4 regions of the Streptomyces sp. NPDC025273 genome follow, and region 1 is predicted to be linked to each of the others. Evidence: riboswitches for the same ligand, from Rfam matches in the RefSeq annotation. Region 1 holds a riboswitch; each other region holds the start of a gene.
The links. Region 1 has a riboswitch for cobalamin ahead of AB0F38_RS26210 (cobalamin biosynthesis protein). Riboswitches for the same ligand answer to the same signal wherever they lie in the genome.
Positions count from the first base shown of each region.

Region 2: another riboswitch for cobalamin. It lies ahead of AB0F38_RS05605 (ribonucleoside-diphosphate reductase subunit alpha); the one in region 1 lies ahead of AB0F38_RS26210 (cobalamin biosynthesis protein).
Region 3: another riboswitch for cobalamin. It lies ahead of AB0F38_RS03135 (prenyltransferase/squalene oxidase repeat-containing protein); the one in region 1 lies ahead of AB0F38_RS26210 (cobalamin biosynthesis protein).
Region 4: another riboswitch for cobalamin. It lies ahead of AB0F38_RS07665 (ABC transporter substrate-binding protein); the one in region 1 lies ahead of AB0F38_RS26210 (cobalamin biosynthesis protein).

Region 1 covers NZ_JBEZYP010000019.1:54,866-57,054, reverse strand. Annotated here, with positions in the region: gene AB0F38_RS26215 (cobyric acid synthase) at 1-455, opposite strand, end outside; gene AB0F38_RS26210 (cobalamin biosynthesis protein) at 452-1,399, opposite strand; cobalamin riboswitch at 1,528-1,655, opposite strand; gene AB0F38_RS26205 (hypothetical protein) at 1,804-2,025, opposite strand; gene AB0F38_RS26200 (inorganic phosphate transporter) at 2,038-2,189, opposite strand, start outside.
Region 2 covers NZ_JBEZYP010000002.1:133,896-136,084, forward strand. Annotated here, with positions in the region: gene AB0F38_RS05605 (ribonucleoside-diphosphate reductase subunit alpha) at 1-1,160, opposite strand, end outside; cobalamin riboswitch at 1,296-1,427, opposite strand; gene mctP (monocarboxylate uptake permease MctP) at 1,713-2,189, opposite strand, start outside.
Region 3 covers NZ_JBEZYP010000001.1:721,750-723,938, forward strand. Annotated here, with positions in the region: gene AB0F38_RS03135 (prenyltransferase/squalene oxidase repeat-containing protein) at 1-780, opposite strand, end outside; cobalamin riboswitch at 887-1,010, opposite strand; gene AB0F38_RS03140 (hypothetical protein) at 1,165-1,677, shown strand; gene AB0F38_RS03145 (PHB depolymerase family esterase) at 1,659-2,189, opposite strand, start outside.
Region 4 covers NZ_JBEZYP010000003.1:109,388-111,576, forward strand. Annotated here, with positions in the region: gene AB0F38_RS07665 (ABC transporter substrate-binding protein) at 1-779, opposite strand, end outside; cobalamin riboswitch at 874-1,061, opposite strand; gene AB0F38_RS07670 (hypothetical protein) at 1,193-1,384, opposite strand; gene AB0F38_RS07675 (acyl-CoA dehydrogenase) at 1,381-2,189, opposite strand, start outside.

The sequences.
Region 1 (2,189 bases):
ATGTCCGTACGCCGCAGATTGATCTCGGCCGGACTGCCCGCCCCCTCGCAGATCACGGCGTCATACGTGCCCCGGAGCTGCTCCAGACAGTCCACGACCGTCCCGAACAGCGCCTCCTGCCGCCCCCCGTGATATCCGCGCGCACTCATCTCGCCGACCGGCTTCCCCATCAGGACCACCTGACTGGAACGGTCGCCCCCGGGCTTGAGCAGCACCGGATTCATCAGCGCGGTCGGCTCCACCCGGGCGGCCTGCGCCTGCATCGCCTGGGCGCGGCCGATCTCGGCACCCTCACGGGTGACGAACGAGTTCAGCGACATGTTCTGCGCCTTGAACGGCGCGACCTTCACCCCCCGGCGCACCAGCCACCGGCAGATCCCCGCCGTGACGACGCTCTTGCCCGCGTCCGAGGTGGTCCCCGCGACCAACAGCCCGCCGCCCGGTTCCCCGCTCATGCCCGACCCCTCCGTCCCGCGGCCAGCCGCCCGGCCACACACACGCCGAGGGCCAGCACACTCACGCGGCGCGACAGCCGCACCGCGCGTTCGATGTCCGTGACCCGCACGTCCCGGCCGGTGCCCCCGTTGAGCACGGGCCGGTGCTCGATCCGCCCGCCGTACGCCAGGGTCCCGCCGAGCCGTACGCCGAGTGCCCCCGCGAACGAGGCCTCGACCGGACCCGCGTTGGGGCTCGGATGCTTTCCCGCGTCGGCGCGCCAGGCTCGTGCGGCCGCGCGTGGGCTCCCCCCGGCGGCCACCGCGAGCGCGGCCGTGAGGCGCGCGCCGGGCCAGCCGGCGAGGTCGTCGAGCCGGGCCGAGGCCCAGCCGTAGCGCCGGTGGCGCGGCGACCTGTGGCCGACCATGGCGTCCAGGGTGTTGACGGCCCGGAACCCGACCAGGCCGGGTACGCCCCCCAGGGCACCCCACACCAGAGCCCCCACGACGGCGTCGGAGGTGTTCTCGGCGACGGACTCGACCACCGCACGGGCGATCTGCTGCCCGTCCAGGGAGTGCGGGTCCCGGCCGCACAGGTGCGGCAGCCGCTGCCGGGCCGTCTCGATGTCACCGGCGGCGAGAGCGCCGCCGATGGCACGGGCCTCGCGGCCCAGCGACGTACCGCCGACGACGGACCACGTGGCGGCGGCGGTCAGGGCCACGGCCGCGGCGGGACGGTCCCGTACGGCGCGGGCGGCCAGGGCGGCGGCGCCCGCGGCGCCTCCGGCGCAGACCAGCGCGTGCAGGGCGCCCCGGCCGCGGTGATCGCGCCACAGCAGGCTCTCGACGCCTGCCGCGACCCGCCCGAAGGCGGCGACGGGGTGTCCGCGCCGGGGATCCCCGAGGAGCAGATCACCGATCAGACCGGCGGCGGCGCCGTACGCGAAGATGCGGTCGGCTCGCACGGCTCAGCCGGCCGTCGCGCCTCGAAGGACCTTCGCCACGGGTGGCACAGGGACAGACGCTCGGCAGCCAGGCATGGCAGATGTCCTCACTCAGGGTCCGCGCCCTGGTTCGACGTGACCGGCGACGAGAGTCTCCTGGCTCCCGGATCCGCAGCACCCCGGCGTTCGGGTCCGCGGTGGCGGACCGAGACCTCCATGAGGGGCTGTTCCCCGGTGACAGTGGCGGGACCGCGCCGGATTCGCACCGGCTTCCTCTCCTGTCGCCGTAAACGGCTCCGGCAGTCCACCACGCCTCGCGAACGCCCGTCAACCTGCCGTTGACCTGCGAGGCTGCAGTGTGCGCAGACGCACATCGGGCCGGACACACAGGTGTGTGTCCGGCCCAGTGCGACCACGTGCGGTGGTCAGACGACGATCAGATAGATCCCGTACGTCACCGCTGCCGCGCACAGGGCGAAGCAGGCGTACGCGCCGGAGCGCGCCAGTACGGAGGAGCCGCCGCCCTGCGCCGTCGGCGCCTGCTTGGCGAGACCGATGATGCCGAGGGTGAAGAGGCCGACCAGTGCGACGGTGACCACGAGGCTGACGCCGAAGACGGAAGCGAGAGCTGCCCAGTCGATGTTCATGCGGATCTGTCCTTACACCGTGGCCGGTCGGGCCGGGTCGGCCGGGGTCCCGGCCGTCGGGGCCGGGGCCGGAATGGTGGTCTTGAGGTCCGGGACGCCGGAGCCGACGGGCGGCGGACTGACGGCCGCGATGGCGGTGGTGACGACACCCGCGGGCTCGGCGT
Region 2 (2,189 bases), on a different contig from region 1:
GCGGCCTCCGCCTCGCGGTAGGCGGCGTCGAAGGCGTCACCCCACAGGTCGACCAGCCCGGGCACGTCGGCGGGCGAGAACAGCGACCACTCGGTGTCGGCGTCGACGCGGCGCATGAACTCGTCCGGGATCCAGTGCGCCAGGTTGAGGTTGTGCGTACGCCGCTGGTCCTCACCGGTGTTGTCGCGCAGCTCCAGGAACTCCTCGATGTCCGCGTGCCAGGTCTCCAGGTAGACGGCGGCGGCGCCCTTGCGCCGGCCGCCCTGGTTGACCGCGGCGACCGAGGCGTCGAGCGTCTTCAGGAACGGCACGATGCCGTTGGAGTGCCCGTTGGTGCCACGGATCAGCGAACCGCGCGCGCGGATGCGGGAGTACGAGAGGCCGATGCCGCCCGCGTGCTTGGAGAGGCGTGCCACCTGGTGGTAGCGGTCGTAGATCGAGTCGAGCTCGTCCAGCGGCGAGTCCAGCAGGTAGCAGGAGGACATCTGCGGGTGCCGGGTACCGGAGTTGAAGAGGGTGGGGGAGGAAGGGAGGTAGTCGAGCCGGCTCATCAGGCCGTACAACGCGGCCACTTCGTCCAGCGCGTGCCCGGAGGTGTCCTCGGCGAGCCCGGCGGCGACCCGCAGCATGAAGTGCTGCGGGGTCTCGATGACCTGGCGGGTGAGCGGGTGGCGCAGCAGATAGCGGCTGTACAGCGTCCGCAGGCCGAAGTAGCCGAAGCGGTCGTCGGCACGGTCGGCGAGCGCCTGCTCGACCAGCGCGTCGAGCGCCGCCGCGTGCAGCGTGACGAACTCGGCCGTGCGGTCGGCGATCAGGCCCTCGCGGTGACCGGTGGCGACCGAGGCGGAGAAGGAGACCGCGCCCTGGCCGGCCGCCTCGTCCCCGATCGAGCAGGTGAGGAGCCGGGCGGCGAGCCGGGAGTAGGCGGGGTCCTCGGAGATGAGTCCCGCGGCGGCCTCGGTGGCCAGCGTGCGCAGCTCCGCCTCGTCCGACCGGGCGCTGCGGCCGCGCAGCGCGGCGGCGGCGACCCGTCCGGGGTCGGTGTCGGGCAGATCGGCGGTGAGGTCGGTCAGGGTCCGCAGCAGTGCGGTCCCGGGCCCGTCGGGCGTGGACTCGGCTGAATCTACCGCTGAAACCGGATCGGCTGGCGCGATGGTCACGGGGGCTATCCCTCGCTCGGCTCGGGGCCGGCGGGAGCGGGGAAGCCGGGCAGGGCGGTGCCCGGGTGGGGGCAGCACGGCGCACGGCGTCCACCGGCCCTCCGCGAGGCCCGGACGTATGGCCTCCGGCTCGGTCGAGCCGGACGCGCTGTCGGCAGGTCTTCGGACTTCCGGGTGCGCAAAAGCGCACCGGTCATACCGTTGCGGGACAGTTCCGGATTCACACCGGATTCCCCTGCGGCGACAGCGAGCATGAGCATACATGTGGGGGCCGCCCTGCGAGACGGCCCCCACATGTTGTGTCGAACTGCGTCTGAGGTCCGGGCGAAACCGTCAGGAACGGGAAGGCGGTCGTGGCTTTTGGTCCCGCTCCGTGGCCCTGCGAGGCCTGGCGCCCCGGTGGATCCGGTACGGCGTGCCCGCCCCTGCCGTGCCCCTCGTGCTCCTCCACGACCGGGGGCGACCCCCCGTCACGGCCGCCCGGAACGCGACGGGCCGCCGCGCCCCGTGCGGGATGCGGCGGCCCGGACCGGAACCGTGTGCCGGGCGGGGTCAGTGGCCGCCCGGGGCGCCCACCGTGGCCGGCGGGAGCTTCTCCTGGACGCCGGGGTCGCCCACGTCCGCGGTGTAGTCGGACGGGGAGGTCTCGTCGACGCCCGCCGGGGCCTTCAGCGCGTTGAGGACGAAGGTGAGAACGACCACCACCACGACGTTCAGGACGAACGCGGTGAGACCGATGTAGCCGATCTCCCCGATGCCGGGGATCTCCTTCGAGGATCCGCCGAAGTGCTTCTGGGTGGGGCTCGCGACGCCGTACGCGGCCACCGTGCCGTACAGCATGCCGACCGCCCAGCCCGCGATCAGGGCCCAGCGGTGGAACCACCGGGTGAACAGGCCCCCGACCAGGGCCGGCATCGTCTGCAGGATCCAGATCCCGCCGAGCAGCTGGAAGTTGATCGCGACCGTCTTGTCCATGGTCAGGACGAAGGCGAGCGCTCCGACCTTGACCAGGAGGGAGACCATCTTGGA
Region 3 (2,189 bases), on a different contig from region 1:
GTGGTAGGCGCCGTTCTGCGCGGACTGCTCCGGGGTCAGGTCCGTGCCCTCGGCGCAGGAGGGCGCCTTCACCGCGTTGGAGGTGCCGGCCGCCATGCCCTTGCCCATCGCGCCGAGCACCGCTGCCGCCGTGGCGTCCGCGTTGGCCGTGAGCGTGCCGTCCTTGTCCGGCTGGTAGGCGAACGCCCCGCCGTCCTTGCCCCCGCACGGCAGGGCGAACGACTGCAGCGCCGTGTACGGCGTGCCGCCGCCCTCCCTGGTGACCGCGGCCAGCGGTACGCCCGCCCGGGCCAGCGCGCCGATCACGACGGCGGTGGAGTTGGCGTCGCTCGGGCTGCCCGGGTTGTAGCCCCAGCCGCCGTCCTCGTTCTGTACGGACTTCAGCCAGGCGACGCCCTTGTCCACGACCTCGCGGTGCACGGCCAGCTCGACCATGGCCTGGACCGCCGCCGCGGTCGCGTTGGTGTCCGCCACCGTCGTGTCGTCGCAGGGCGCGGAGGCGTCACGGTACGAGGTGAATGACCCGTCGGCGCACTGCTGGCCGACGAGCCAGTCCACCGACTGCGTGGCGGGCGTGACGAGCTCGATCTTCTGGGCCAGGAAGGCCACCGACTGGCGCCACACACCGTCGTACGTCGGGTCCTTCGTGCCGTACAGACCGGGCGGCAGCTCCGCGGACGCGGAGGGGGACGGGCTCGGGGCGGCGACCGCCGCGGGGGCGGCCCCGGCACAGAGCACGGCGGTGATCGCGAGCGCTGCCGCGCGGCGGCGTACGGTCATGACGGGCTGGGCCTCTCCTGCGAGGACCGGGCTCGGGCGCACGGACGCGCCGGGCTCCGGCCCCGTATGCCTCGACGGTGCCGGCCACCGGGGTTCCGGTGGCACGAGCCGGTCACACTCACGCACGGGGCATTCCGGCTGACCGCCGCTGCGGGCGGATGACGGTTGCGGGTCAGCGCCGGATTCGCACCGGCTTCCCCCCGTACGGGCATGATGACGACCCGCTCACTGTACCGGGGCGCTCCGCGGCCTCCCCGGGCGCACGGCCACCGCAGCCGGCCGCGCTCCGGGAGAAGGGCTTCACAGCAGGTCAAGGCCCGTGCGAAACTCCGGCGGGGATCAGCAGGCGGGAGACCGCCGGAACGACCGGGGCGGGAAGCACCAGTGGGTACGAGAAGAACGGTGGCCGTGGCCGCCGCGGTGAGCGCGTTCATGACGGTGACCGCGGGCTGCGGCCTCGTGGGCGAGGACGGGACCGCGCCCGAACCGTCACCCGAGCCCACCGTGCCGTTCACCAGGGAGACAGTGGCCGGCGAGACGGCCGCCGCCGCCGGGACCGCGGGACTCCCCGCCGGTGACACCTCCACGGCCGCCCTGCCCGCGGGCGACTGGCACACGTGCGTCGCGCCCTGGACGGGCGACGTGCCGGCCGCGGGCGCGGCCGGGGCCTTCGAGGCGGCCGTGCGGCAGCTGCGCCAGCAGGAATGGGAGATCGTCTCCAGCCACGCCGAGCAGGACGTCACCTTCCGCACCCTCGCCAAGCGGGGCTGGAAGGTGTACGCCCGGCACTACGCGGCGGAGGGCTCCGGCACCGGGCAGATCGTGTCGCTCACCGCGGTCGAGGACGGCTGCGAACTGCCGAAGGAGATCAGGGCCGACTACGAGGACCCGGCCTGACAGCCGGAGTCGGCGATCACGAAGTGGCCCGCCGGTGACTCCTTGAGCGTATGGGTCACGAACACGTTGTACAGGCCCATGTTCTGCCCGGAGCCCTTCGCGTAGACGTATCCGCCCGAGGTGTGCGCCCGTCCCGCCGTCACGTGCGCGTAGTTCGTCGCCGTGAAGCACCGGACGGGTTCCGTACCGCCCGAGGTGGTCGCCGTCACGGAGGACGACACGGCCCCCACCGTGCCCGAGGAGTCGGCCGCCGCCACCGTCCAGCGGTACGGGACCCCGGCGCTCAGCCCGGTGTCCGTGACGGAGAGCGAGGCCGTCGAGGCCACCTGGACGCCGTCGCGGTACACCCGGTACGAGGCGGCTCCCCCGACCGCGTTCCACGCCAGCGACGCCGTGCTGTCCGTGACCCCGGTGACCGTCAGACCGGCCGGGGCCGGCAGCCCGTCGCCCGGCGTGTCCCGGTCCAGACCCCAGAACACGCCCGTGCGGTACGTCGAGCAGATGGTGTCCAG
Region 4 (2,189 bases), on a different contig from region 1:
TTGCGGTCGGCGACGGTCTCCCAGTTGATCTGAGGCCATTCCTCGTGGGTGTCGTCGAAGACGTTCTTCGCACCGACTTCCTCGGTGATGATGCCGGGCGCTCCGCAGCAGCCGGCCAGGTAGGGGGCCTCGGCGTTCGCGAACCAGTAGAGCAGGGTGGTGTCGGAGGCGTCGATGTCCGCGGTCGCCGTACCGATCCGCTTCCGGAGATCGGCGACGAGCGCGTCGCCCCGCTCCTGTACGCCGAACACCTGCGCCAGGTCGTGGACTTCGGCGTACACACTGTCCATGGTCAGGGATTTCGTGCGGGAGCCGTCGCCGCTGCCGGTGTTGTCCTTGGCCGTGCAGTCGGTGGGCGAGAGATAGGTCGGCACACCGAGCTTCTCGAACTGCTCGCGGGGCGCGACCCCGCCCTTGCCGAGCGTCGATTCGAACGAGGCGCTGACGAAGTCGGGTTCCTTGTCGAGGACCTTCTCCGACGAGGGCCGGTTCTCCGCGATGCGGGGTACCGCGGCGTCGGCCTTCTCCAGGCCCTTCATCACCGGGTCGGTCCAGGTCGCGGTACCCACGAGCCGGTCGGCGAGGCCCAGGGCGAACAGGATCTCCGTCGATCCCTGGTTCAGGGACACCGCGCGGCGCGGCGCGGCCTCGACCGTCACCGTGCGTCCGCAGTTCTCCAGCGTCACCGGGTATCCGGCGCCGCCGTCCTTCGCGGCCCCGCCGGAGGGGCTTCCGCTGCCGCCGCAGGCGCTCAGCAGGACAAGTCCCGCGGTGAGCATGGCGGTTCGGTGTACGGCACTGGGTATGGACGGCACGAGTTCCCTCTGCGTCTCTGGGCTCTTGCGCGAAGCCCGGTACGGAGTACCGCTCCCGGTACGGGAACGGGGTGCCAGCAGGTCTTCGGACTCGGGTTCGTCCGGACGGGACGCCTTCCCGGAGCACCCGAGGGTGTCCCAGTGGCCGTGGCCCCGCCCGTCCCCCTCACCGCTGCGCGTCAGCTCCGGATTCTCACCGGATTCCCTGACTCCACGTGGAGTGCGACTGGCGTCTGCAAGCTATCACGCGGCGGCACGGCCGCCTGCGTAGCGGTGGCCGGTGCGCAGGGGGGCGCCGGTGCTCCGGGAGGCGTGCGCGCACGTACGCTGCCGCACACCCCTCGCGCCTCCCCGCACACCGGCCGCCCGTCATGCCGTCAGGGCGTGCGGCGAACCGATTCGCCGCAGACGGCACGGGGTTTCGCACGGCCGCGGGCGAGCAGGGAGGACGTGCCCCAGTACGCCAGCAGCACGGCCCGCAGGCCGAGGATCTCCATCGTCTCGCGCACCCCCCGGCGGCCCGGGGCTGCGGTGCCGGCCCGCCGGCGAGCTGCCTGTGCGGCGCTCATGCCGGGCCCGCCGCCCCGGCGTGCCAGGGCCCCTCGGGGTCGTCGTACGCGTCGGCGTAGCCGGGTCCCGCGATCGGCCAGTCGGCGAGCAGCTCGGCGGGCAGCGCGAAGGAGTCGGCCAGTTCGCGGGCGTGCGCGGCGACGGCCGTGATGAGTTCCTCGGTGGCTCCCGGCAGCTCGTCGACCTGATCGGCGCTCAGGAGACCGGCGGCCAGCAGGTCGCCGCTGTTGCGGGCCACCCATTCGAGGGCGAACAGCCGCTCCAGCTCCGCCAGCCGCTCCCGGGCCGCCCCTCCGGGCAGCGCGGCCCGGGCCTGTGCGAAGGCCTCGGCTGCCTGCCGGTAGGCGTGGGCCTCGACTCCGCGCAGCGCGGGCCCGGAACCCGCGTTCCACCGGGCGAGCCTGTCGTCGTGGGATGCCGACAGCACCCGCTCCCTGGCCCGGCTGAACCAGATGTCCTCGACGGCCGCGAGGAGCCTGCCGAGGAAGTGTGGATCGGCCAGTTGACCGGGGGTGCGGTCGAGCGGGGTGTCCCCACCGCCGGGGCCGGCCGCGAGGAGCAGATCAGCGGCAGCCCTGCTGTACAGCGCGACGTTGTCGCCCTCCGCGGTGATGGCCCCTTCCACGCCGGTGACCAGTTCGGTCATGCCGTTGTTCTCCAGCAGGGCCTGTGCGCCGCAGCGTTCACGGCACTGGACGATGACGGCGCGTGCCCGCCAGGTGATCCATGCCTTCGCCACCGCGACGAGCCGCTCCGCCTCCGCCCGGTCCTCCTCGGTGCAGACCTCCCACCGGTCCAGCGCAC